DNA from 2 places in the Clostridium hominis genome. Region 1 is predicted to be linked to the other one. Evidence: riboswitches for the same ligand, from Rfam matches in the RefSeq annotation. Region 1 holds a riboswitch; the other holds the start of a gene.
What was found. Region 1 has a riboswitch for cyclic di-GMP ahead of H8S20_RS19120 (flagellar basal body protein). Riboswitches for the same ligand answer to the same signal wherever they lie in the genome.
Positions count from the first base shown of each region.

Region 2: linked by a shared signal. The riboswitch ahead of H8S20_RS03110 (NPCBM/NEW2 domain-containing protein) and the one ahead of H8S20_RS19120 (flagellar basal body protein) in region 1 are both predicted to bind cyclic di-GMP.

Region 1 covers NZ_JACOOO010000047.1:90,955-96,976, reverse strand. Annotated here, with positions in the region: gene fliG (flagellar motor switch protein FliG) at 1-370, opposite strand, end outside; gene fliF (flagellar basal-body MS-ring/collar protein FliF) at 386-1,909, opposite strand; gene fliE (flagellar hook-basal body complex protein FliE) at 1,932-2,231, opposite strand; gene flgC (flagellar basal body rod protein FlgC) at 2,242-2,646, opposite strand; gene H8S20_RS19120 (flagellar basal body protein) at 2,652-2,975, opposite strand; cyclic di-GMP riboswitch class I at 3,200-3,283, opposite strand; cyclic di-GMP riboswitch class I at 3,453-3,536, opposite strand; gene H8S20_RS19115 (flagellin N-terminal helical domain-containing protein) at 3,727-4,581, opposite strand; gene fliT (flagellar protein FliT) at 4,693-5,022, opposite strand; gene fliD (flagellar filament capping protein FliD) at 5,034-6,022, opposite strand, start outside.
Region 2 covers NZ_JACOOO010000004.1:289,150-295,171, forward strand. Annotated here, with positions in the region: gene H8S20_RS03110 (NPCBM/NEW2 domain-containing protein) at 1-3,227, opposite strand, end outside; cyclic di-GMP riboswitch class I at 3,405-3,489, opposite strand; gene H8S20_RS03115 (hypothetical protein) at 4,177-5,691, opposite strand; gene H8S20_RS03120 (nucleoid-associated protein) at 5,729-6,022, opposite strand, start outside.

The DNA of each region.
Region 1 (6,022 bases):
AAACCTTAGTGTAAGCTTCATAGTTTATACCTTCCATAAGTTTGCTTGCTTTAGAGTCATCAAAGCTTCCTTGAATAAGACTCTTCGCATAATCTATTCCACCTTCTATTGAAAAATCTCTACTTTTTCTTATCTCTAAAAACTCGTTTAATATTTTTCTTCGTTCATCCGCAGTAACTGTATGTAACCCTGCTATTTCAACTCCTATTTTTTGTATTTGCTTATCTGATAGATTTTTTATTATGTTAGATGACAAATCAACACCTATAGTCATTAGTAATACAGCAGCTTTTCTCGCACCACTTATCTTATCCTTTTTTATATCCCCTAAATCATAGGCATTCCCTCTAATTAAAATATCTTTCTCCACTTTTATCACCTACCTTTAATCATTTATCCAAGTCTTAATTAACTTAGTTACTTCTTCAGGATCTTTCGAAACTATTAATTTAATTTCATCTTCTAGAGTTATCTCTTTCTTAGGTTGTTCTCTTAATTGTGATATTTCATTTATGATATCCTTATTATTTATAGACTCAAAAACTTCATCTATTTCATCTTCCTCTTTTCCTTTTCTACCTCTATAAATTAGTACACTTATAATAATTATTAATATTAAAAGTGCTAATCCACCTGCAATATATGCAATATTAGTTATATCTGGCATCATAGCTTCATCATCAGCAAATACATCCGTTACTTGTCCATTAAATTTCATAGCTACTACCGATAGTTGGTCTCCTCTATTTGTGTCCATTCCTATAGCTGATGAAACCATCTTCTCAACATTAGCTAAAGTCTCTTCTGTAATATCCCCATCTATTGCTACAGAAGCTGTTATACGTTTTACCTCTCCAGTGGTAGTAATAGTTTTTGTTTCTGTTCTGCCTACTTCGTACTCTATTTGCTCTTCTTTAGATGTACTATTGCTATTCTCTCCTTCTCCTGTATTAGTCATATTATTATCTACTGGCGATCCTGTCGCACTACTATCTAGAATTGAATTTTCAGTTCTTAGTTCTGATTTAATTACCTTATCTGGATCTATTTTGATTTCACTTTTTTCTACTGTATCAAAATTCAAATTAGCATTTACAGTAGCCTTAACTTTATCTTTACCAAAAATAGGTTCAAGCATTGAAACTACTGATTTTTGTAACTCTTCGCTTAGCTCTCTTTCTGCCGATCTAGAAGATGCTAATCCAACATTTTTAATTGGATTTCCATTTTCATCATATATATCTTCAGATAGCAAATTCATATTTTGATCTATAACTTCTATATTTTGCTTTGGTACATTTGTGCTACTAGCAGAAACTAAAGACATTATCGACTTTATTTGCGATTCATCTAACTCTCCTCCTGCTTTCAAAGCTATATAAACAGCGGCTTTACCTTCTTTATTTTCATTGGTAAACACAGACTCTTTTCCTTGTGTAATATGTACTCTAGCATCTTCTACTTGTGGAAATGTCTTTATAGTTTTTTCAAGCTCCCCTTGCAACATTCTTAATTTCTTTATTTGAAACTCTTCATCAGTCATAGAAAGGCTTGACCCCTCATCCATTAACTCAAACCCTTTTGAACCATTAGTAATGGTAGAAGATAGTTCTAATCTTAATCTGTCCACTTGCTCCTTTGGAACATATATAGTATTTCCTTCTATTTTAGTCTCAACACCTTTGTCTTCTAAAGCCTTGCTTATGTTGGCTGCATCATATGTATCTAAGCCTGAAAATAGAATTCCATATTTATTCTTAACACTATAATTGAAACTAAATATGATAGCTAACACTATAGCTACTACACCAATTCCTATAGCATATTTCTTATTCTTATCTAACTTTTTGAATCCATCTACTGACTTATTTATGAATTCTTTTATACTTTCTATAAAATTCTTCTGCATATTATTTACCTCTTAATGGATTTTAAAGTTGGATTTTATTTATTTCTTGATATGCTTCAACCATTTTATTTCTTACTTCTATAAGTAATTGCATTGAAAGCTGTGACTCTTGCATTGAAAGCATTACTTCATGCATTGTAATATCATCACCTTTTATAAGGCTTTCTATGCTGTTATCTGCATTTATCTGCTTTTCATTTACATTATTAATCGCATTACTTATGACATCTGAAAAACTCTTTTTCTCATCTATGTTCTTTTCTAAGCTTTGCATTCCTATATTATTTAATAATGAACTTGACCCTATTGATTGTATATTCATAACCTACCCACTACCTTCCTATTTCTAAAGCTTTAGATATCATATTCTTTTGAGCATTTAATGTATCAACATTCGATTCATATGCTCTTGATGCCGATATTAAATCTGACATTTCAACTAGTAAGTCAACATTAGGATATTCTACATATCCTTCATCATCTGCATCTGGATGACTAGGATCATACTCTCTTTTTAAAGGAGATTTATCTTCTTCTACCTTTGTTGTCTTTACACCTAATAACCCTAACTTTTTATCATAATTTTCAGAGAATATAGCTGTTTTTCTTATATAAGCCCCTCCATCTTCTGTTCTAGTAGTTCTTGAATTTGCAATATTGGATGAAATTACATCTAATCTTAGTCTCTCTGCCGATAAACCGCTTGCACTTATTCTCATACCATTAAATATACTCATATTAATTACCTTCCTGTTATCACACTTTTAGCTATTGCTAATTTTGTATTTGTTACACTAACCAATCCGTTATACATAAGTGTATTTGCGGCTTGATTTACTTTTTCATTTTCTAAATCAATATTATTTCCATCTGTTCTTATTGATGTTGACTTATCCTCTTTAACTTCTATCTTTGGACTTTTATTTATATTGTTTAGAGTTTCTTCGAAAGTTACATATTTTCTCTTGTATCCAGGTGTATTTATATTTGCTATATTATTTGCTATAGTCTTCCCCCTAATCTCAGTAGCATCTAGGCTTGTCTTTAAAAGTCTATATATTTCCATATTTACTCCCCTTCTTATTTTCAATTTTTTTAATTCTCTGAATTTTTTAACAAAAAAAATACTACTCCAAAGAGAGTAGTATTCTAAAAAACATTGTATAAGTATCTACTATTAAAACACATACTTTAATAACAATTATTATTAACTTAAATATAATAATAATTATTATAACTATCGTCTAATATTACATAAACAAAGTCTTAAAACAAAAAGTTCACTGACTCCTTGGCAACTGGCTGGCATGATTTTTAATTTTAGCCCCTATAGCTTTGCGTCACTAGGTTTCCCTAGTTTTGCCTATTCAATTTTAAAATTCTGCAAAAAAATACTACTGTCCGAAGACAGTAGTTAATAAAATTCTATTTAAAAGACAAGTATCTATATTAAGTGTAGGATATAATTACCCTTTATACTTAAATATTATAATAATACTTGTATATTTTAACATGAATCTCAAAACAAAAAGTTCACTGACTCTTCGGCAACTGGCTGGCATGATTTCTAATTTTAGCCCCTATAGCTTTGCGTCCTTAGATTTCCCTAAGTTTGCCATATTTAATTTACAAGTATCATTATATACCCTTTTTCTATTTATTTCTATACTTTTCACAATTTTTTTACATAATTTTACCTATATTTAGAATTATTTTTATAATTACACTTTTTTTGTTATTAAACTTTACTTTTTAAACTTATATTGTAATTATATTAAACAAAGGATAAAGCAATTGCTTTACCCTTATAAAACTAATTATCTTAATAATTGTAATACATTTTGTGGTTGTTGATTTGCTTGAGAAATCATTGATTGAGAAGCTTGAGATAAAATATTTAACTTAGATAAGTTAACCATTTCTTTAGCAACATCTACATCTCTAATTCTTGATTCAGCAGCTGTTAAATTTTCACTTGAAGTAGTTAAGTTACTTTGAGTATATTCTAATCTATTTTGAATAGCTCCCATATTAGCTCTACCAGTATTAATATCTTCAAGTGCCGTATCTATATTTTCTATTAAAGTTTGAGCATTTGCATTAGTATCCACAGCCATAGTTGAAGTACCAGTTATGGCACCTGTATCAGTTGCTATAACTAGACCTGTCAGCGTTTCAGCTATATCCTTTAAGTCTACATTATTTATAGTTCTAGTTTCATCAGTAGCTCCAGCTTGAATAGTTGTTGTTGCTGTTGTTCCATTTAAAACATTGATATCATTAAATTTTGTTTCTTGAGCAATTTTTAACATTTCTTCACCTAAGTGATTAATTTCAGTACTTATCTTTACTCTATCTTCTGCTGATAATGTATCATTGCCAGCTTGAACCGCAAGTTCTCTCATTCTGTGAGCTATGTTCCCAGCCTCTTCTAGAGCCCCTTCTTGAGTTTGAACCATAGAGATACCATCTTGAACATTTCTACTAGCTTGGTCTAATCCTCTAATTTGAGATCTCATTTTTTCAGAGATTGCTAATCCTGCAGCATCATCTCCAGCCTTAGTAATTCTTAATCCTGAAGAAATTTTCTCCATTGAGTTTCCTGATAAAGCAGTATTCTTTGTCATTGCATTGTGTGCTGTTAAAGCATTCATATTTGTGTTTACGATCATTGTAAAACCCTCCTTGATTTTTGACGACATCCTTGTCTTTTATATTCTATAAGGCTTAACTTCCTCTTGAAGAACCTTATGTTATATATATCGGTGTATACTTAAAATACTTTATACTTTTTTTGAAAAAATATTTAAATTTTCTTTTTTTATATTATTGTATAATTTATTTCCTTGGATACTAACTTTATATTCCTTTATTTCTTTTTTAGTATCTTGAATTTTTCTATCTAATAATGATTTAATCTCAAGCTCTAAACCTCTTAATTTTTCTCTATCATACAACAGCTTAAAACTTTCTATTTCATCATTAGCTATTAATACTTTTATAAATCCTTCCCGTTCTTCTATTAACAAATCAAATCCTTCATAATCTTCATCTTGTAGAGATTCTAACATAGCTATAGTTAACTCTTTATACAATTTTATTTTACTTTCCATGCTATACTCACCTACTGATTAACGAAATAATTCATTTGTGAGTTAAGCTTACTCATAGTTGCTTCTAATCTTGCAAATTTAGAATATAACTGTTGTTCTTTTGTCTTCATCTTACTCGTTAACTTTTTAATTTGCTCTTCTTGTTTTCTAATTTGTTCAGAATATAAGTTATTAAGATCAGTTGATGTCTTTTCAATACCTGCTTTTTTAGCGAATATACTAGTAGAACTTCCTACATATTTATACATATTAGTTTTTACTTTATCAAATACACCAGTAGTAATCTTTTCTGCTAAATCTCCATTTTCTTGAAGAACTTTTGTAAATTTATCTACATCAAGTTTTATTTGACCTGGTTTATTGTAATTATCAACACTTGTAATACCTATGTCTGATAAACTCTTACCTAAGCTCTCAAAAGGTCCTAGCATTGCACTTTTCATATCATCCATAAAGGCTCTTAGCTCACTATCATTTCTAAGCATACCTTCTTTAGATTTTTTATCCCAATTTTTTATTTCCTCTTCTGTCATTTCCTTTTTCTGAGCTTCTGTAAGAGGTGGATAACCATTTGATTTTTTCTGAGTTACTAAATCGTAAATATCATCCATTATCTTGTTATAATCATTTATAAAACTTTCTAATTTTTCAACTACAGGAGTTACATCTTGAGTTGAAGTTAAAGATGCTTGTCCAACACCATTTAAGTTATATGTTATTCCATCTATATTAAATGTATTTTTACTTTCATTTAATTCTTTAATCACCTTACCTGCACTATCCATTACAATAACTTCTGCATTTTTTCCTTCAGTTTCACTCATCTTCAAAAAGGATAGCGAATCTGAAGTATCTTTATTAACATAGTTACCATCTGCATCTTTTTCAACATCTATAATTTTCAAAGTTGAACTATCACCAGTAGTATTAGATGAAATAGTTAATTTTCCAGTCATATCACTAAAGGAAGCCTTAACTTCTCCTGGAAAACTTTCATTTA
Region 2 (6,022 bases), on a different contig from region 1:
TCCTTCATTATAGCTTCATCAGAATCTTGTCCTAATACGAAATCAGGATATTCAAAAGCACCTTCTATTTTTATCTTAGGACTTCTTATTTGTTGCTCCTTTGTATAAGGGTTAACAGTGTATAATACCCCTGCCTTAGCTACATTTGGTCTTAATTCATTAGAATTAAGTTCAGGTATTGTAATAACATTTTTACCAGGAGATAATCTTAAATCAACATTACCATTATGTTGAGAATCCATTTGCTTAAACACTAATCTAGGAGTTGGTGTTCCTGGTTCTACATCTACATAAACAGTTATTTCTTGTCCTGACTTAACTGCTAAACCTGTTGGTTGCCAATCTTGGAAATTCCACATTTGTCTTTTTTGAGATTCTTTTATAGAGTCTCCCCTAGATTCTAATTCATACACATACTGTTTAGCTTGTTCAGGATTTTGAACTATATCCTTAGCTCTTTTTATATACTCCATTAACTCTTCTTTTAATGGATGTGTATTAACTTCTCTCTCTAAAGTTTCTATTTCTTCTATTGTGTCATACTCATCAACTAATTCATTCATTAAATCACTTGTAAACATGTTATAAACTTTATTAGCTATAGAGTCTTCTTTTAAGAAAATTAATTCATTTAAGGTAGCCCAGCTTTGATCTCCTTTAACTACTCTTATTTTTAATCTTTGGAATTTAGTAGGCTCAAACTTTGCCTCAACTAAACCAGTAGTTTTATCTGCTTTTGCAGTAGATACTAGTTTGAAGTTATCTCCTTTTGTTGTAGCAGAAGCATAAATTTCAAATTCCTCTAAGAAACCTTTTCTGTCTGATTTTCTAGCACCATAAGCTATTCTATCTATAATTACCGGATTTATAAATTCTACAGTAACTTCATTTTTCCAATCTTCTTTATTAGCTGTATTAGTTTCCCAATATGTATCTAAATCACCATCTATGGCATTATCTATTCTCATAGTAGACCATTGTCCACCGTTGTTAGATATTTTCTTTATATTCTCTCTATTTATAACAAACTGATCCATGTACTCCTTATTGTTATAATGGTTAAACTTTTTAGTTTTACTTACAGTTGCTTCAACTTCTCCTTGTTCAACCAAAGCCTTAGCATTTTCTATATCTTCTTTAAAATCTTCGTAGAATGGATGTACTTTAACTTCATCTTCTAATTTATTTAAAGCTTCCATATTAGCATATTCTTCGCTTACAGTATTCATAGTTTCGTCTGTGAATAAGTTATCCATCTTATCTATAATTGTGTCTTGTTTATATAAACCAAACTCATAAGCTAGTGCAAAGTTTTCATAAGCTTTAGTGTATACAAACTTAACTCTTCTAGCTTCTGTTGGATTAAACTTTATAGAAACTGAATCATTAGTTCTACTTGCTCTACCACTTGTAACCTTTTCGAAAGTATCACCTTCTAAAGTTTTAGATACATATATATCAAACTCTTCTGCAAATCCTCTAGCTCTAGGTGAAGTGTAAATTACCTTATCTATAGTTTCTAGTTTATCTAATGTCATAGTAACTTCATTAGTATGGCTTTCGTTATTTGTTCTATTTGAATGCCAAGAAGTTTCAACATTACCATCTATTGCTCTTGCTATTACATCATTAGCATAGTGACCCCCGTTAGTAGTTATGTTTACTATACGCTCATTATCTATTTTATAAGTCTTATCATACTCTGCTAACTCAGGTGAACCAAACTCTTTAAATTTAGATACTCTTGCATCCACATATGTAGCTTTATTATTTTCAAGTATTAATCTAGCATCATTTATACCTTCTTTATATAAATTATATAAAGGGTGTTGCTCTAATTCTTTATCAAACTTTTCTAGCTTCTCTATAGAATTAAACTCACTACTTATTTCATTTTTCTTATCATTTGTAAATAATGTAGCGTACCTTTCACTTAATTCATCTTGCTTATATAATCTCATTTCTGAAGCAAATGCCCTACCACTGTTACATTCGTTAAATACTAATTTAACTCTTTTAACTTTTGTAGGAGCGAACTTGAATTCAACCATGTCACTTGTTACACTAGCTTCTCCATCGGCTATTTTTTGGAATGTTTCTCCTTTAGAAGTTTCTGAAACATGTATTTCAAACTTAGTAGGAAATCCTTTGCTATTTACACTTCTAGCTTTATAAGCTAATCTATCTATAACTTGTGCTTCATCTAAAGTTAAAGTTATTTCATTTGTGAAATCTGTGCTATTATCTTTGGTAGTTTCCCAATGTGTATTAGGGTCACCATCAAACATATATTCATATTTAGTACCTGGATATATTCCACCATTAGCTTCTACTTTAGTTATTTTATTTGTTGATATCATAAATTTTTCATTATAAGCGTCTTGATATTCTGTATCATATGCAGTTAATTTCGATACTTTAGCTATACCACTTTCTAGTTCTTCCCCTTCTAATATAGCTATAGCATTATCTATATCTTCCTTGAAGTTTGCATAGAACGGATGATCTTTAGCTTCTTTTTCTAAAGCTTTAAGATCTTCTAAGTTAGCAAAATCAGGGCTAACTTCATTCATGTTATTGTCAGTGAAAAGTGTTTCCATCTTATCTAAAGTTTTATCTTCTTTGTAGAACCAAAACTCTGAAGCACTTGCCCAACCATTATGAACATCAGAGAATATAAACTTAACTTTCTTAGCTTCTACTGTATCAAATTTAAATTCAACCATATCTCCAGTTACTTTAGTGCTTGTAACTTCTCCAACTAATTTGTAATCTCCATCTTCTGTTTCAGATACTAGAATTTGTGCAGTTTTAGGATAACCTTTAGGTTTCGCCCCATCTTGTCTAGTAGCATAAGCTAATCTGTTTATTTTTTCAACATTTTCAAATTCAAATTCTACTTCGTTTTTAAAGTCTGCTTTATTCTCTATTCCAGTTTCCCAGTGTGTTTCTAACTTGCCATCTATAGCATTAGTTATAACACTTTGATTGTACTTCCCCCCATTATTAGTTATTGATTTTACATTTACCCTATAAGCTTCATTATACTTAGTGAAGTTTTCATAATCCTTCATTTTGAAATTCTCCACCACCATATTTGGGCTTACTTTCTTTACTATGCCTGTTGCTTTATTTCTTGCAATTTCATCTGCAAAAGCACTCATTGTTGGCATAGTATTAGTAACTACTATAGACATAGCTACTAATGCTGCGATTTTTCTTTTCATATTTACCCCTCCTGATTTTCCCCCTCAGAAGTACATTATAGATAAATTTTCTTTAAGAATAAAAAAAAGTTACTCAAAAAGAGTAACTTAATACAGACTTGATAATTTAATATTTTTCATATAAATATACGCAATAATACTAACTATAAATCTTAAAACAAAAAGTATAATGTACTCTTTGGCAACTGGCTGACATAGTTTTAAAACCTTAGTCCCTATAGCTTTGCGTCCCTACGTTTCCATAGGTTTGCCTATTAATTTTTTCAATAAAATTCTATCATATTATATATTTTTTTGTCAATTATTATCCACTTTTTCAATTTTTACATTTATATCAAGAAATTATTTAATTGCTATCGCTCCTGATGTTAACTTCAATACTATAAATTTATTAAATCTTGCTACTAAAGAAAAGAGCTGAATTATTATTGAATAAATACAAAGAGCTCCCCCTAAAAATGGTAGATACTATGATGAATTATTAAAAGCAAAATTTAATTTTTATAAAGAATTTATTTCTATAAAATAGAAAAACCGTGCAGAAAAATCTGTACGGTTTTATTTGGTGGAGGCGATACGTAACTATTAATACCCTCGACTTCTAAAATCTAAATAATATTGATTTCATTACACAATTTCTCAAATATTATTTACTAATATTCCTCTAATCTAGTTCTTCTTAATTATATGCTTATATTAAATTTAATTTAGGTAAGTCTTCTTTTTAATCAATTCATAAACTTTATTCATTCCACTACCTAATACTTCTACAAATTATTTAATATTTACTCCCATTATAATATTCTACTCTTTTCTCTGTTAATTTTCTTAATACTTATTTGTTTTATATCCATTAATAAAATTATCTTCACTTGTTATATACTGTTATTTTTTATTGTATAAACTTATTTCTTATTTTTCATAAAAAAATAGTTCATATACACTCTTTCTAAATTATCTTTATAATATTTTCTAGTAATCCATCTTTAAACACTAAAAATAAAATAGCTAAACTAATTATCCAATAGGTTATATTCATTATACAAAATGTTTTTTCAATATTTTTTTTATTTTCACCAAAATGCTTTTCTTCAATCTCTAAAGGTTCTGATAATCTAAATTTTTCATTATACTTATGTATATTGAATAGATACTCCTCTTCTATTTGCTTAAATTGTCTTTTTATATTTGGAATAATGTAAAATATATTAATTATTAAAACAAAACAGTATGCAAGCATTATTACTTTCATTATTTTCAAACTTGAATTGTCCTCTAATGAATATGTTAATAATCCTGTTGCAATAGTTGCTACAAATGCTAGAGCATTACTACTATTTTTCATCATAAGTTCATCTATCTTTTCATTAACACTATTAATATTATTCTTTATCCTATCAATTAATGTAAATCTAGACTCAAAATATTTTTCTATTGAGTCTTCAATAAATTCATCATATGAGTCTTTAGATGATACTACTAGCCAATCACTATTTTTCAATATCAAGTTATATATATTTCCTTGACATTTTGCAACAACAATACTAACAATAATATTCCTTACAAAATTAATTTTATCTGCAGATGAATTTGAATAAACCCAAGTGTACAACTTAAATAAATTTTTCATTGAATTTATAGAGTATTCAGTTGCCTTAAACTCTATTTCAGCTCTTTTAGTTGCAATAAAAATACTTTTTACTTCTCCATTAGTATCTATAGTAATATTTGCAAGCGACTTAATAATTAAATCTGTACATAAATGTACAATAATTTCTGCTATATTATTGTCTATATATTCTATATCAGCAAAAAGATCATTTGGAGTGATCCACTTTGTTCCATCAATCCAATTTGATAATTCATTTCTTTGTCTTATTTGTTCTTTTCTAACTTCCTGTGTTTCTTTATATTTCATTGAAATTGCCTGTATTGTTTCTTCAATTAAATTATCCGCACTAATTATTGCAAACCCATTATAAATTAATGAGCACCTTTCATTTAATATTAGAAATATTGAATATTTGTCCTCATATAATAAATCTTCTAAATAGCACTTTGATGCTTTTATTTTTTCTTCTAATCTTTGTTGTGAATAATATATCTCAAAGTTAGTTTTATTTATAAAACTATATTCATTAATATATTTACCTTTTAGCTCCCTCTTATTGATTTTAATACTAATACTATCAACCTTATATTCTCTATTTATATCATCCATAAATCTTTCAATATCAGGATACGCTTTTATATTTATAGGAAGAACATCATTCTCTATTATTATTTTTAAACATTCTTTTATTTCACTACTAAAAATTTCTCTTAAAAGCTTTATAAAATCCTTTTTATCTTCTAATTTACTTCTACCCAATACTTTTATTTCATTATTGGTTTCTGTGTAATTTAAATTTTCTTGATAAAACAAGCATTTTATGTACTTATCGATCTTTTCATAATAATTCATAGAACTCCCTCCTCCCTAATATCAGTATATTAACGAATTAATTATCTAAAACATCATATTTAACGTTTCTGATTATTATATCTACATTTCCATCCTCATTCTTATCTATAATTTCAAAATTATCACTTTCGAATACATCCCCTTCACCAACTATTGTGATTCCAGAATTAGTCACATATCTAACTTTCTGAAATCTTCCATTTAGATACTCTGGGTCAACATTAAATTCAAAATCAAAATTTTCTTTTTCTCCTATTTTTTCTAACGCCTTATCTTTTATTCCTTCATCCGTAAATATTTCACCTAAAAAATCTGGTACATTTATATCTTG